One region of the Kosakonia sp. N21 genome, then DNA from elsewhere that is predicted to be linked to it. Evidence: predicted binding sites of a transcription regulator. Region 1 holds the regulator's gene; each other region holds the start of a gene.
What was found. Region 1 encodes PurR, which represses purine synthesis genes. Its sites were predicted from a motif close to CANGCAAACGTTTGCNTG; they were not measured.
Positions count from the first base shown of each region.

Region 2: the regulator PurR is predicted to act here: its motif matches at 1,657-1,674, upstream of carA (glutamine-hydrolyzing carbamoyl-phosphate synthase small subunit).
Region 3: the regulator PurR is predicted to act here: its motif matches at 1,401-1,418, upstream of glyA (serine hydroxymethyltransferase).
Region 4: the regulator PurR is predicted to act here: its motif matches at 1,741-1,758, upstream of ACQ3G7_RS20620 (NCS2 family permease).

Region 1 is NZ_JBOBHR010000005.1:221,044-224,342, reverse strand. Features, by position in the region: gene punC (purine nucleoside transporter PunC) at 1-383, opposite strand, end outside; partial or broken gene punR (DNA-binding transcriptional activator PunR) at 497-1,431, shown strand; gene purR (HTH-type transcriptional repressor PurR) at 1,428-2,453, opposite strand; gene cydH (cytochrome bd-I oxidase subunit CydH) at 2,751-2,840, shown strand; gene ACQ3G7_RS14135 (MFS transporter) at 3,012-3,299, shown strand, end outside.
Region 2 is NZ_JBOBHR010000003.1:490,014-493,312, forward strand. Features, by position in the region: gene ACQ3G7_RS09510 (alanyl-tRNA editing protein) at 1-454, shown strand, start outside; gene dapB (4-hydroxy-tetrahydrodipicolinate reductase) at 618-1,439, shown strand; gene carA (glutamine-hydrolyzing carbamoyl-phosphate synthase small subunit) at 1,893-3,041, shown strand; gene carB (carbamoyl-phosphate synthase large subunit) at 3,059-3,299, shown strand, end outside.
Region 3 is NZ_JBOBHR010000001.1:37,727-41,025, forward strand. Features, by position in the region: gene hmpA (NO-inducible flavohemoprotein) at 24-1,217, opposite strand; gene glyA (serine hydroxymethyltransferase) at 1,531-2,784, shown strand; gene ACQ3G7_RS00185 (nickel/cobalt efflux protein RcnA) at 2,832-3,299, opposite strand, start outside.
Region 4 is NZ_JBOBHR010000010.1:41,045-44,343, forward strand. Features, by position in the region: gene ACQ3G7_RS20605 (ADP-ribosylglycohydrolase family protein) at 1-387, opposite strand, end outside; gene cbrC (PF03691 family colicin E2 tolerance protein CbrC) at 410-997, opposite strand; gene yieH (6-phosphogluconate phosphatase) at 1,024-1,689, opposite strand; gene ACQ3G7_RS20620 (NCS2 family permease) at 1,859-3,196, shown strand; gene ACQ3G7_RS20625 (NADPH-dependent FMN reductase) at 3,237-3,299, opposite strand, start outside.

The sequences.
Region 1 (3,299 bases):
ACGCGGTGTGACGGGTAATAATCCGTGACCAGCGCCTGCCAGCTTACGGTTGCAGCACAGACCCCTACAGCCTGTACAAAACGCAGCACCAGTAACAGCGTGGCGTCCCGCACCCATAATGTTCCCAGACAGCCAACGGCGAAAATCCCCAGACCGGTTAACAAAATCGGTTTGCGTCCATAGCGATCCGATAACGGTCCCCACAGCAGTTGTGCAACGGCAAACCCGGCCAGAAACAGGCTCAATGTGGCGCTGACCACCGCGGAGGAGGTCTCTAAATCTTGCTGAATGGCGCTGAAAGCGGGCAGGTACATGTCGGTGGCTAAAAAGCCCAGCACGCTTAATCCCGCGAGCCAGACTAAAAATCCTTTGCCAGGTTGCATTGTGGTATCTCTTCTTTGTGCAGGTTATCAGGGTTGTCGAGTGTAAGGAGTGCATTCCTCCTTGTGAAACGCTAATATTTGCGCAGTGGTTTCAAATTTTTTGCAGGCAGATTATGTGGTCAGAATATTCGCTGGAAGTGGTAGATGCTGTCGCACGTAACGGCAGTTTTAGCGGTGCAGCTCAGGAGTTGCACCGTGTTCCTTCTGCCGTCAGCTATACCGTAAGGCAACTGGAAGAGTGGCTGGCGGTTCCGCTGTTTGAACGACGTCACCGCGATGTGGAGTTAACTCCCGCTGGCGTCTGGTTTTTGAAAGAAGGACGTTCTGTTATCAAAAAAATGCAGGTCACCCGCCAACAGTGCCAGCAGATTGCCAATGGCTGGCGCGGGCAACTGGCGATTGCGGTGGACAACATTGTCAGGCCCGAACGCACGCGGCAGTTGATCGTCGATTTTTATCGTCACTTTAGCGATGTGGAGCTACAGGTTTACCAGGAAGTGTTTAACGGCGTCTGGGATGCGCTGGCCGACGGGCGTGTTGAACTGGCTATTGGCGCAACGCAAGCCATTCCTGTCGGCGGGCGCTATGCTTTTCGCGATATGGGTATGCTGAGCTGGAAATGTGTGGTTTCTCGCCGACACCCGCTGGCGGCGCTACCTGGCCCGTTAAGCGATGAGACGTTACGTAACTGGCCTTCGCTGATACAGGAAGATACGTCGCGCTCGTTACCGAAGCGTATTACCTGGCTACTGGATAATCAGAAACGGGTGATGGTGCCGGACTGGAAATCATCCGAAGCCTGTCTGTCAGCAGGGTTATGCGTGGGAATGGTCCCGGCGCATTTTGCCAGACCCTGGCTCGATCGTGGGGAGTGGGTGGCGCTGGAACTGGAAAATCCCTTCCCGGATGCCGCTTGTTGCCTGACGTGGCAGCAGAACGAGGCATCACCTGCACTGAACTGGCTTCTTGAGTACCTGGGGGACAGTGAAACGCTGAATCGGGAATGGCTGCGGGAGCCGGAATAAGGGCTCCCGCAAAAGGGGATTAACGGCGGTAATCGCGGAACGGACCATCGGCGACCGAGCGGCGCTCGATCAGGCGCGGATGCACTTCGATGGATTGCGACTCTTCGCGCTTATTCACAATACGGTCAAGCAGCATGGTAAATGCGGTTTCACCCAGCGAATCTTTCGGCTGGTGTATTGTGGTCAGTGATGGCGTGAAGAAGCGGGAGTTACGCACGTTGTCATAACCGATCACCGAAATATCCTGCGGGACGCGCAATCCCATTTCGTCCGCAGCGCACAGCGCACCCATGGCCATAATATCGCCGCCGCAGAAGACGGCCGTCGGGCGATGCGTCTGCGCAAGGATCTGCTGCATGGCGCGATAACCGGATTCGGGTTCAAAGTCGCCCTGAACGATCCAGTTTTCCGGTACGGAAATGGTGGCTTCTTCCATTGCTTTCATAAAACCGGCAAGACGACCCGCACCGGTGTTGCGCTCAAGCGGACCCGGGATCACACCGATATCGCGGTGACCGCGTTCGATCAGATAACGCCCGGCCATATAACCGCCTTCAAAGGCGTTATCAATCACCGTATCGGTAAAGTCGGCTTTGGCTTCGCCCCAGTCCATAACGACCATCGGGATATGGCGATACTCTTCCAGCATGCTCAGTAAGGATTCCGGATACTCGGAACACATGACCAGCAGGCCATCTACGCGCTTTTGCGCCATCATCGACAAATAAGCGCGCTGTTTTTCCAGGTTATTCCAGGCATTACCGAGGATCAGGGTATAGCCTTTCTGGAAGCATTTCTTCTCAACAGCCTCAATGATTTCGGCAAAATAGGCTGCTTCGCTGCTGGTGGCCAGCAGGCCAATCGATTTGGTGTGATTCACCTTCAGGCTGCGCGCCACGGCGCTCGGTGAATAATGCAGCTCTTTGATCGCCGCCCACACGGCATTGCGCGTCTCTTCGGCGACAAAACGTGTCTTGTTAATTACATGTGATACGGTTGTGGTGGAAACGTTTGCTCGCTTCGCTACGTCTTTGATCGTTGCCATCAGATGTCACTCCAGACCATATCTCAAGCTCCTGATAATACATAAGGTAAACGTTTGCCTTCAATCACCCTGTACCCATGATCGGGGGTGCGGTACGCCGGGAAAAAGACACTGGACGTCAGGAGGGGAGTCAATGGCCGGTACGCTAATAAATTTAGCGTCGAATTTTGTCTGATCTTGAGCAAAAGGGGAAGTGATAAAACGTCTGACGTGCTAATTCCTGCAAGATTTTTACGTTTATTTGTGCAAAAATGCGCTATCTCACTTTTTGTGTGGAAATTAAAACGGAGAAAATTGATGAGCACCGACCTGAAGTATTCACTGTTCACTACCGTCATCGTGCTGAGCCTGATCGTTTTCGGCGCCCTGACCGCTGCACTGCATTGATCCCGCGCGAGGGGGAACCGGTTTCTCCCTCCGTTTTCGTTTCCCCGCATTGTTATCAATTCTGCAATACTCTTTTGTCATTCCGCTAACGGCAGTTTTTTGTGATTGATGTCATACTTTTGACTTCTGCGACAGTGTCCCGAAGCGACACGGCTTTTCCGGAGTCAGTTTATGAAAATGAATTTCCCTTTGCTCGCCCTGGCGATTGGCGCCTTTGGCATCGGTACGACCGAGTTCTCCCCAATGGGATTACTGCCGGTGATTGCCCGCGGCGTTGACGTTTCTATCCCGGCGGCGGGGATGCTGATTAGCGCCTACGCTGTCGGCGTAATGGTCGGTGCACCGTTAATGACGTTGCTGCTTTCTCATCGTGGCAGACGCAACGCGCTGATTTTTTTGATGGCGATTTTTACGCTGGGTAACGTGTTGTCGGCGATTGCGCCGAATTACGCCACCCTG
Region 2 (3,299 bases), on a different contig from region 1:
TGTTTTGCAACAAGGCGACGATGTTGTGCATATTCTGGCGCAGCCTTTGGCGGCAAATGAGGTCAGACTACAAGTCGATGCTGTGTGTCGTGCACTGCATGCGCGTCTGCATTCCGCCGGGCATGTGATGGGTTATGCCGGAGAGCAGTATGGCTGGCGGCCGGTAAAAGCGCACCATTGGCCGGGGGAAGGGCGCATCACCTTCGCTGCCGGGGAGAATGCCCGCGAACCGGAGATCCCAATGCTGGATGCACTCATTGCGGGTTGGCAGTCTGCGGCATTGCCCCGTCATATTGCCTTTGAGGATGGGCGTCGCAAGGTGCGCTTTGGCGATCTCCCGGCCTATGGTTGCGGCGGTACGCATGTCTCTTCGCTGGCTGAACTGGGTTCGGTAGTGATCGGTAGCGTCAAAATGAAAAAAGGTCAGCTTATCGTCAGTTACACGGTGCAATAAGCCATAACGTCTGAGTCTGCTTCGTCGTATCATGCCTTTTACTGATATTTCTGGCTGTATATCATTAATTTCTAATTATCGGCGTTTTCGGCTGGTGGCTCCGTCGCGGGCTGGTTAATCTGGAAACGATTCTCACGCATTTTTTTAACAAAAGAGTACAACTATGCATGATGCACCAATCCGCGTAGCCATCGCGGGCGCTGGCGGGCGTATGGGCCGTCAGCTGATTCAGGCGGCACTGGGAATGGAAGGCGTGGAGCTTGGCGCTGCGCTGGAGCGCGAGGGATCGTCCCTGTTAGGCAGCGACGCTGGCGAACTGGCCGGTGTGGCGAAAACAGGCGTAGCCGTGCAGAGCAGCCTTGAGGCGGTAAAAGATCATTTTGATGTGTTTATCGACTTTACTCGCCCGGAAGGAACGCTGAACCATCTGGCTTTCTGCCGTCAGCATGGCAAAGGTATGGTCATTGGCACCACCGGGTTTGATGATGCAGGCAAACAGGCGATTGCTGATGCCGCGCAGGAGATAGGGATTGTTTTTGCCGCGAATTTCAGCGTAGGCGTAAACGTCATGCTGAAGCTGCTGGAGAAAGCGGCAAAAGTGATGGGCGACTACACCGATATCGAAATCGTTGAAGCGCATCATCGATATAAAGTCGATGCTCCGTCGGGTACCGCGCTGGCAATGGGCGAAGCGATTGCCCAGGCACTGAATAAAGATTTAAAAGAGTGCGCCGTGTATGCGCGTGAAGGCCACACGGGTGAGCGCGTTCCGGGCACAATTGGTTTTGCGACCGTACGTGCAGGGGACATCGTCGGCGAACATACAGCGATGTTCGCCGATATTGGCGAACGTGTTGAGATTACGCATAAAGCGTCAAGCCGCATGACCTTCGCTAACGGCGCAGTTCGCTCCGCTTCGTGGCTGAAAGGAAAAAATAAGGGCCTTTTTGATATGCGGGATGTGCTTGATCTCAATAATTTGTAAGTTTATTACCCATCGTGATGTGGTTGTTGCAGTCGTAGTGAGTTGATTGCAAAGGGCAATATTTTATTGCCCTTTTATTTTCTCTCTTTCAAGGTGATTTTATCCAGAATCATCTAAAATTATCACTCTTCCTCATATTTTCTGTTTCAGAATTGTAAATTTTGACCATCTGGTCCACTTTTTATCTTATGGTGCAACCCGTAAGCAATTTTCTAACCGCGCAAGCGTTTTCCTGGGCAGTTTATTTGATCTTTTTATCTGTTAAACCCAGCAAACAAAGGCAGTGGCGTAAAAGAACAAGAAAAATATGCGAGATAAGTTGACTTTTAACCGACATCTCTCCAGAATGCCGCCGTTTGCCAAAAATCCACGGCCAGCAAATTTGCATTGATTCATCATCTGTATTTGAATTAATATGCAAATAAAGTGAGTGAATATTCTCTGGAGGATGTTTTGATTAAGTCAGCGCTATTGGTTCTGGAAGACGGAACCCAGTTTCACGGTCGGGCCATAGGGGCAACGGGCACGGCGGTTGGGGAAGTCGTTTTCAATACTTCAATGACCGGTTATCAAGAAATCCTCACTGATCCTTCCTATTCCCGCCAAATCGTCACTCTTACTTATCCCCATATCGGCAATGTCGGCACCAATTCCGCTGACGAAGAATCCTCTCAGGTACATGCGCAAGGCCTCGTCATTCGTGACCTGCCGCTGATTGCCAGTAACTTCCGCAATACCGAAGATCTCTCTTCTTACCTGAAGCGCCATAACATCGTGGCGATTGCTGATATCGATACCCGTAAGCTGACCCGTTTGCTGCGCGAAAAAGGTGCGCAAAACGGCTGCATTATCGCAGGCGACAATGTCGATGCCGCTGTGGCGCTGGAGAAAGCGAAAGCCTTCCCGGGCCTGAACGGTATGGATCTGGCGAAAGAAGTGACCACCGCAGAAACCTACAGCTGGACACAGGGCAGCTGGACACTGGCGGGCGACCTGCCGCAGGCAAAGAAAGAGAGTGAGCTGCCGTTCCATGTTGTGGCTTACGACTACGGCGCGAAACGCAACATTCTGCGCATGCTGGTGGACAGAGGCTGCCGCCTGACGGTGGTACCGGCGAAAACGCCTGCCGCAGATGTCCTGAAACTCAATCCGGATGGTGTTTTCCTGTCTAACGGTCCTGGCGACCCGGCACCGTGTGACTACGCTATCGACGCGATTAAAACGTTCCTTGAAACGGAGATTCCGGTGTTCGGCATCTGTCTCGGCCATCAGTTGCTGGCGCTGGCGAGCGGTGCGAAAACCGTGAAAATGAAATTTGGTCACCACGGCGGTAACCATCCGGTAAAAGATATCGATAACAACACGGTGATGATTACCGCGCAGAACCACGGTTTTGCCGTCGATGAAGCCTCCATGCCTGCTAACCTGCGCGTCACGCATAAGTCGCTGTTCGATGGCACGCTGCAGGGGATTCATCGCACCGACAAACCGGCATTCAGTTTCCAGGGGCATCCGGAAGCAAGCCCGGGGCCGCACGATGCCGCGCCGCTGTTCGACCATTTTATCGAGTTAATTGAGCAATACCGCAACACCGCCAAATAATCAGGAGAACAAGAGCCATGCCAAAACGTACAGACATAAAAAGCATCCTGATCCTTGGCGCAGGTCCGATTGTTATCGGCCAGGCGTGTGAGTTCGACTACTCAGGCGCACAGGCCTGTAAAGCCCTGCGTGAAGAGGGCTACCGCGTTATCCTGGTGAACTCCAACCCGGCGACCATTATGACGGACCCGGAGATGGCGGACGCCACCTATATTGAGCCTATCCACTGGGAAGTGGTGCGCAAAATCATTGAAAAAG
Region 3 (3,299 bases), on a different contig from region 1:
CTGCCGGGTGAGGGAATGCCCGCTTACAGCACCTTATGCGGCCCAAAGCATTCGTAGTGGATATTCGTTTTGTCAACGCCGAGCGTCAACAGTTGCTGAGCGGCAAACTGCATAAATCCAACCGGTCCGCAGAGGTAAAACTGCATCATCGGGTCGCTGAATTTCCCTTCCAGTTGCGTTAAATCCATTAAACCTTCGCTGTTAAAACGACCCGCACTCCGATCTGCCGCTTCCGGTTGGCGATACCAGACATGCTGACAGAAGCGATCCAGTGATGATCCCAGTTTGCTGACTTCATCGGCGAAAGCGTGAACCAGGCCATTGTCGGCGGCATGGAACCAGTTTACCTGTGCGCTGTGTTGAGAGGCGGCAAGACTGTTCAGCATTGCCAGCATCGGGGTTTGCCCTACACCTGCGGAGATCAACGTGACCGGGGTCTCAGCAGACACATCCATAAAGAAATCCCCCGCTGGCGCGGCCAGGTGCACCACATCACCCGGTTGGGCTTTATCATGCAGCCACTCTGAAACCTGCCCGCCGCTTTCGCGTTTCACGGCAATGCGGTAGCTCTTCCCGTTCGGCTGGCGGGTCAGTGAGTACTGACGGATTTCCTGATGAGCAAAACCTTCCGGCTTCAGCCAGATGCCAAGATATTGCCCCGGCTGGTAAGCCGCGACCGGCTGATCGTCTACCGGTGCGAATTCAAAACTGGTGATTAATGCGCTCTGCGGGGTTTTCTCCAGCAAGCGGAACGCGCGTGTTCCTTGCCAACCGCCCTGTTTTTCCGCGTGCTCATGGTAAATCTGCGCTTCGCGATGAATAAACACCCCAGCCAGTACACCATAGGCTTTACCCCAGGCATCCAGTACCTCTTGTCCCGGGCTGAACATTTCATCCAGCGTTGCCAGCAGGTGCTCGCCGACAATGTTGTACTGCTCCGGCTGGATCTGAAAACTGGTGTGTTTCTGCGCGATCTTTTCGACAGCGGGCAGCAATGCCGCGAGGTTATCGATATTGCTGGCATAAGCGGCAATCGCGTTGAACAGCGCTTCACGCTGGTCGCCATTGCGCTGATTACTCATATTAAAGATCTCTTTCAGTTCCGGGTTGTGGCTGAACATCCGGTCGTAAAAATGTGCGGTGAGTTTAGGTCCGGTGGCGGCCAGCAGGGGAAGGGTGGCTTTGACCGTAGCGATGGTTTGAGCGTCGAGCATTATGGCTTCCTTTAGCGATGACTATTTAAAGTTGTATTTTAAATGCATCTTATAGCGCAGCGCACAGCCTTGTAAAGAGCGGGCCATGTAAAGGGATTTGCATCGTGAATAAGTTGCATCACAAACCTGAAAAGAAATCCGCTTAAATGGTGAAGTCCGTTATCGCTCAAACCCTTGCCTGGCGCGGAGCCAATCGTTTGCGTAAAAACCTTTGTCAAGACCTGTTATCAGGATATTAATCAGTTATACTGTGAGCCGTTCCCCAAATTGGGCCCTCATTTAGAGTTGTTTTTGTTAGCTGAGTCAGGAGATGCGGATGTTAAAGCGTGAAATGAACATTGCCGATTATGATGCCGAACTGTGGCAGGCTATGGAGCAGGAAAAAGTACGTCAGGAAGAACACATTGAACTGATCGCCTCCGAAAACTACACCAGCCCGCGTGTAATGCAGGCTCAGGGTTCTCAGCTGACGAACAAATACGCCGAAGGTTACCCGGGTAAACGCTACTACGGCGGTTGTGAATATGTCGACATCGTTGAGCAACTGGCGATCGACCGTGCAAAAGAGCTGTTCGGCGCTGATTATGCCAACGTCCAGCCGCATTCAGGTTCACAGGCGAACTTCGCGGTGTACACCTCTCTGCTGGAGCCGGGCGATACCGTACTGGGTATGAACCTGGCGCACGGTGGTCACCTGACTCACGGTTCCCCGGTTAACTTCTCCGGTAAACTGTATAACATCGTGCCTTACGGCATCGATGAAACCGGTCATATTGATTACAACGACCTGAACGCGCAGGCGCAGAAACACAAACCGAAAATGATCATCGGTGGTTTCTCGGCTTATTCCGGCGTGGTTGACTGGGCAAAAATGCGTGAAATCGCTGACAGCATCGGTGCATACCTGTTTGTGGATATGGCGCACGTCGCTGGTCTGGTTGCCGCAGGCGTTTACCCGAACCCGGTTCCGCATGCGCACGTGGTGACCACCACGACCCACAAAACGCTGGCTGGCCCGCGCGGTGGTTTGATCCTGGCGAAAGGCGGCAGCGAAGAGCTGTACAAAAAACTGAACTCTGCTGTGTTCCCTGGCGGCCAGGGCGGCCCGCTGATGCACGTGATTGCCGGTAAAGCGGTGGCGCTGAAAGAAGCGATGGAGCCGGAGTTCAAAACCTACCAGCAGCAGGTCGCGAAAAACGCCAAAGCGATGGTGGAAGTGTTCCTGAGCCGGGGTTACAAAGTGGTGTCCGGCGGTACGGATAATCACCTGTTCCTGCTGGATCTGGTGGATAAAAACCTGACCGGTAAAGAAGCGGATGCCGCGCTGGGCCGCGCTAACATCACCGTTAACAAAAACAGCGTACCGAACGATCCTAAAAGCCCGTTTGTCACCTCCGGTATCCGTATCGGTAGCCCGGCGGTAACCCGTCGCGGCTTCAAAGAAGCGGAAGTGAAAGAGCTGGCTGGCTGGATGTGCGACGTGCTGGATAGCATCAATGACGAAGCGGTGATTGAACGCACCAAACAGAAAGTGCTGGATATCTGCGCTCGCTTCCCGGTTTACGCATAAGTTTCAGTTGAGTCAAACGAAAGCCCCGAAAGGGGCTTTTTTACGTCTTATTGCAGCCCGGCGTAACCGTGGATGCCCATATAAATCCCTACGGCTGCGATCAATGCACTGGAAAAGTAGGGGGCTTTACGCGCCAGCGTATTAAAGCCGGACCAGCGTTTTGCCGCCTGCTGTACGCTGACTGCCGCGCCCACGCCGACGGCGACCAGCGTCAATGCCAGGCCAATACTGAAACAGACCACCATCGTGGCGCCTAACGTCAGCGCTTTAAGCTGAATACAGATAAGCAGAATGGTGATGGCCGCCGGGCACGGGATCAAACCTCCGGTCAGGCCGAACAGCAGAATCTGTCCGTTGGTGACTTCTCCACCGTTGAAACGACGCTCAATATCCCGGGCGTGCGCCCGTTCATGCGCATCCTGGTACTCCTCTTCCTGTTTTGCTGCGCTTCGCATGGCGAGGATCGTTGGCTGTGCACGCACCGCAGACAGTTGTGGCTGAAAGATTAACCCACG
Region 4 (3,299 bases), on a different contig from region 1:
ACCGTTTCCGGCCGTGCGCGGATCGCTGGATCCGGCAAAAGGTTCGCCATCGCTGGCGAATTTTTGCAGCGCCCCTGCAACGGTCATACCGATATCAAAACAGTGGCCTGTGGAACTGAAATAGCCCCACTTCCACCAGTTGAGATAACGGTTCATCTGATCTCTGGCATCAAAACCCCGGCAGGTCGTCAGGCTTTCCGCCAGGCACAGGGCCATGGACGTATCATCTGTCCACTGCCCGGCCTGTAAGTGAAACGGGCCGCCGCCCACCATATCCGTTACCGGGGGAAAACTATCTTTCGGGCTAAATTCAACGGTGGTGCCCACGGCATCCCCGGCCGCCAGGCCGAGAAGCGCGCCCTGGTAGCGCGCAAGTAACTCAGGCATCATATGCTCCTCAGGCACTCAGTCAGGAGAAATCCGCCCACAGGCGTAGTTTTCCGCAATGCAGGCAGCGGAAGAGGTAACCCTGGCAGTCACCGCCATCGAGAAGGTATTCAGGCAGTTTCTCGTAGTCCATGCCAAACGCATTGCAGTCGGCTTTCAGGTCGGCAAACTGGTCGAGTTTATCGGCAATTTCTTTCCAGCCGACGTAACCCACAAAAGCGCAGAAGTCGTTGCAGTGCGCCAGCCAGTACTCCTGTTGCCAGCCGCAGTAACCCGGCGTGCGTTCCGTCAGTTCAACGAGACGCTCTTCCGGCCAGGGATTTTTGAAACCGGTGAATTCGCCGTCGTTGTCGTACTCCGCTTCAACGCCATCAACACTGGATTCGTCCTGAAAACTGCCGCCAAACTTTTGTGCGGCTGCGCCATCCGCAATGCACCACGGGCAAAGGTAATCGATCTCTTCGGTGGTGTAGAACGGATTGGTGTAATAAATCCCGGTCGGCTGCTGACAGCAGGCGCAGGTGACCGTTTTGTCATCAGAAAACACCCCGGTGTCCAGGGGATGTGGGTGGTATTTAAAGACCGGATGCGGTCGGGTTGCCTGTGCCATAAAAACGTCCTGTTTAGTGGTTTGGGTTAACGCGTAACATGCCACCCGCGTGCGCGCCACAGCTCTGGCAACTGCGCTAAGTCAGTGAACGTAGTCACTTTCGGGTGATCGATGGGTTGGTTATGCGGATCGGCACAGAAGTAAAATACTTCCATACCCGCCGCAATACCTGATTGTGCTCCGGCAGTGGAGTCGTCCACCAGAATACAGTTTACCGGATTAACATTCAGCGCTTTTGCCGCATGGTACATTAACGCCGGATCGGGCTTCCAGCGCTGGATGTCATAACCGCTGAACAGCGTGTCCGGAAAGTGATGTAGCAGGCCCAGTTTGCCTAACGAGTGCTGCATTTTGCTGACCGGGCCATTGGAGACCACGCACATCGGCACGCTAACCGCATCCAGCAGCGCGCCCGCTCCGGCAATCACTTCCAGTTCGGCGTCAAACAGACGCGCGACCTCATCACGATACACCGGTTCCAGCGCGGTTTTCGCCAGCGCCACGCCATATTCAGCGCTGATGACATCAATAATTTCGTACAGCTTCATGCCTTTAAAGCGCTTAAAGACCTCTTCCAACGCCAGCGTGATGCCAAATTCTTTAAACATATGCACATAAGCGCGCGAGCAAATTACTTCACTGTCGACCAGGGTGCCGTCACAGTCGAAAAATACCGCTTCAATGTGGGACATGCCGTTTCCTGTTTTATTGCAAGTTTAACGTTTACTTAACGCAGATAGCGGGACGCAATCGTTGCCGTATAAGCAAATTCAATGAAAAAAAGTGTGTGATAACCGTCAACATTGTCTCATTTTGGTATAGGATAGCGACGAATTTTCCCTCCTATTCCGGAAATTGATAATGAGCCAACAACACACTACCCAGGCATCGGGCCAGGGGTTGCTTGACCGCGTGTTTAAACTGCGCGAACACGGCACATCGGCACGCACCGAAGTGATCGCCGGTTTCACAACGTTTTTGACGATGGTGTATATCGTCTTTGTTAACCCGCAGATTTTGGGCGTCGCCGGGATGGACACCAGCGCAGTATTCGTTACCACCTGTCTGATTGCTGCATTTGGTAGCATCCTGATGGGGCTGGTTGCCAACCTGCCGGTTGCTCTGGCACCGGCAATGGGCCTGAACGCCTTCTTCGCGTTTGTGGTGGTTGGCGCCATGGGATTGTCCTGGCAAATCGGTATGGGTGCTATTTTCTGGGGTGCGGTTGGTCTGTTGCTGCTGACCATTTTCCGCGTCCGTTACTGGATGATTGCCAATATTCCGGTGAGCCTGCGTGTGGGGATCACCAGCGGCATCGGTTTGTTTATTGGCATGATGGGCCTGAAAAACGCCGGCGTCATCGTCGCGAACAAAGAAACGCTGGTGAGCATCGGCAACCTGACTTCCCACAGCGTTCTGCTGGGTGTCCTCGGTTTCTTCATCATTGCGATTCTGGCATCCCGTAACATTCACGCCGCAGTACTGGTTTCTATTGTGGTGACCACACTGCTGGGCTGGTTGCTGGGTGATGTGCAGTATCACGGTATTGTTTCCGCACCGCCGAGCGTGGCCACCGTAGTCGGTAACGTGGATTTGGCCGGTTCGTTTAATATTGGTCTGGCTGGCGTGATCTTCTCGTTTATGCTGGTGAACCTGTTCGACTCCTCCGGTACGCTGATTGGCGTTACCGACAAAGCCGGGCTGGTGGATGAAAACGGTAAGTTTCCGCGCATGAAACAGGCGCTGTACGTTGACAGTATCTCGTCCGTTACCGGGGCCTTTATCGGAACGTCTTCTGTTACGGCGTATATTGAGTCTTCTTCCGGCGTGTCCGTCGGTGGTCGCACCGGTCTGACGGCCGTTGTGGTGGGCTTGTTGTTCCTGCTGGTTATCTTCCTGTCGCCGCTGGCGGGAATGGTACCTGGCTACGCTGCTGCGGGTGCGCTGATCTACGTAGGTGTGCTGATGACATCCAGCCTTGCGCGTGTGAAGTGGGAAGACCTGACAGAAGCTGTGCCAGCGTTTATCACTGCGGTGATGATGCCGTTCAGCTTCTCCATTACCGAAGGTATCGCGCTGGGCTTTATCTCTTACTGCGTGATGAAAATCGGGACGGGGCGCCTGCGCGATCTCAGCCCGTGCGTCATTGTGGTCGCACTGCTGTTCTTGCTGAAAATCGTCTTTATCGACGCGCATTAATCTGCATTTCCCTCTCCCGGTAAGGGAGAGGGAAAACCGGTTACCGCTTAACGCGCTGGATGTACTCTCCAAAAGCGGTAAGCTGCCCGCTCAGGTGATCACG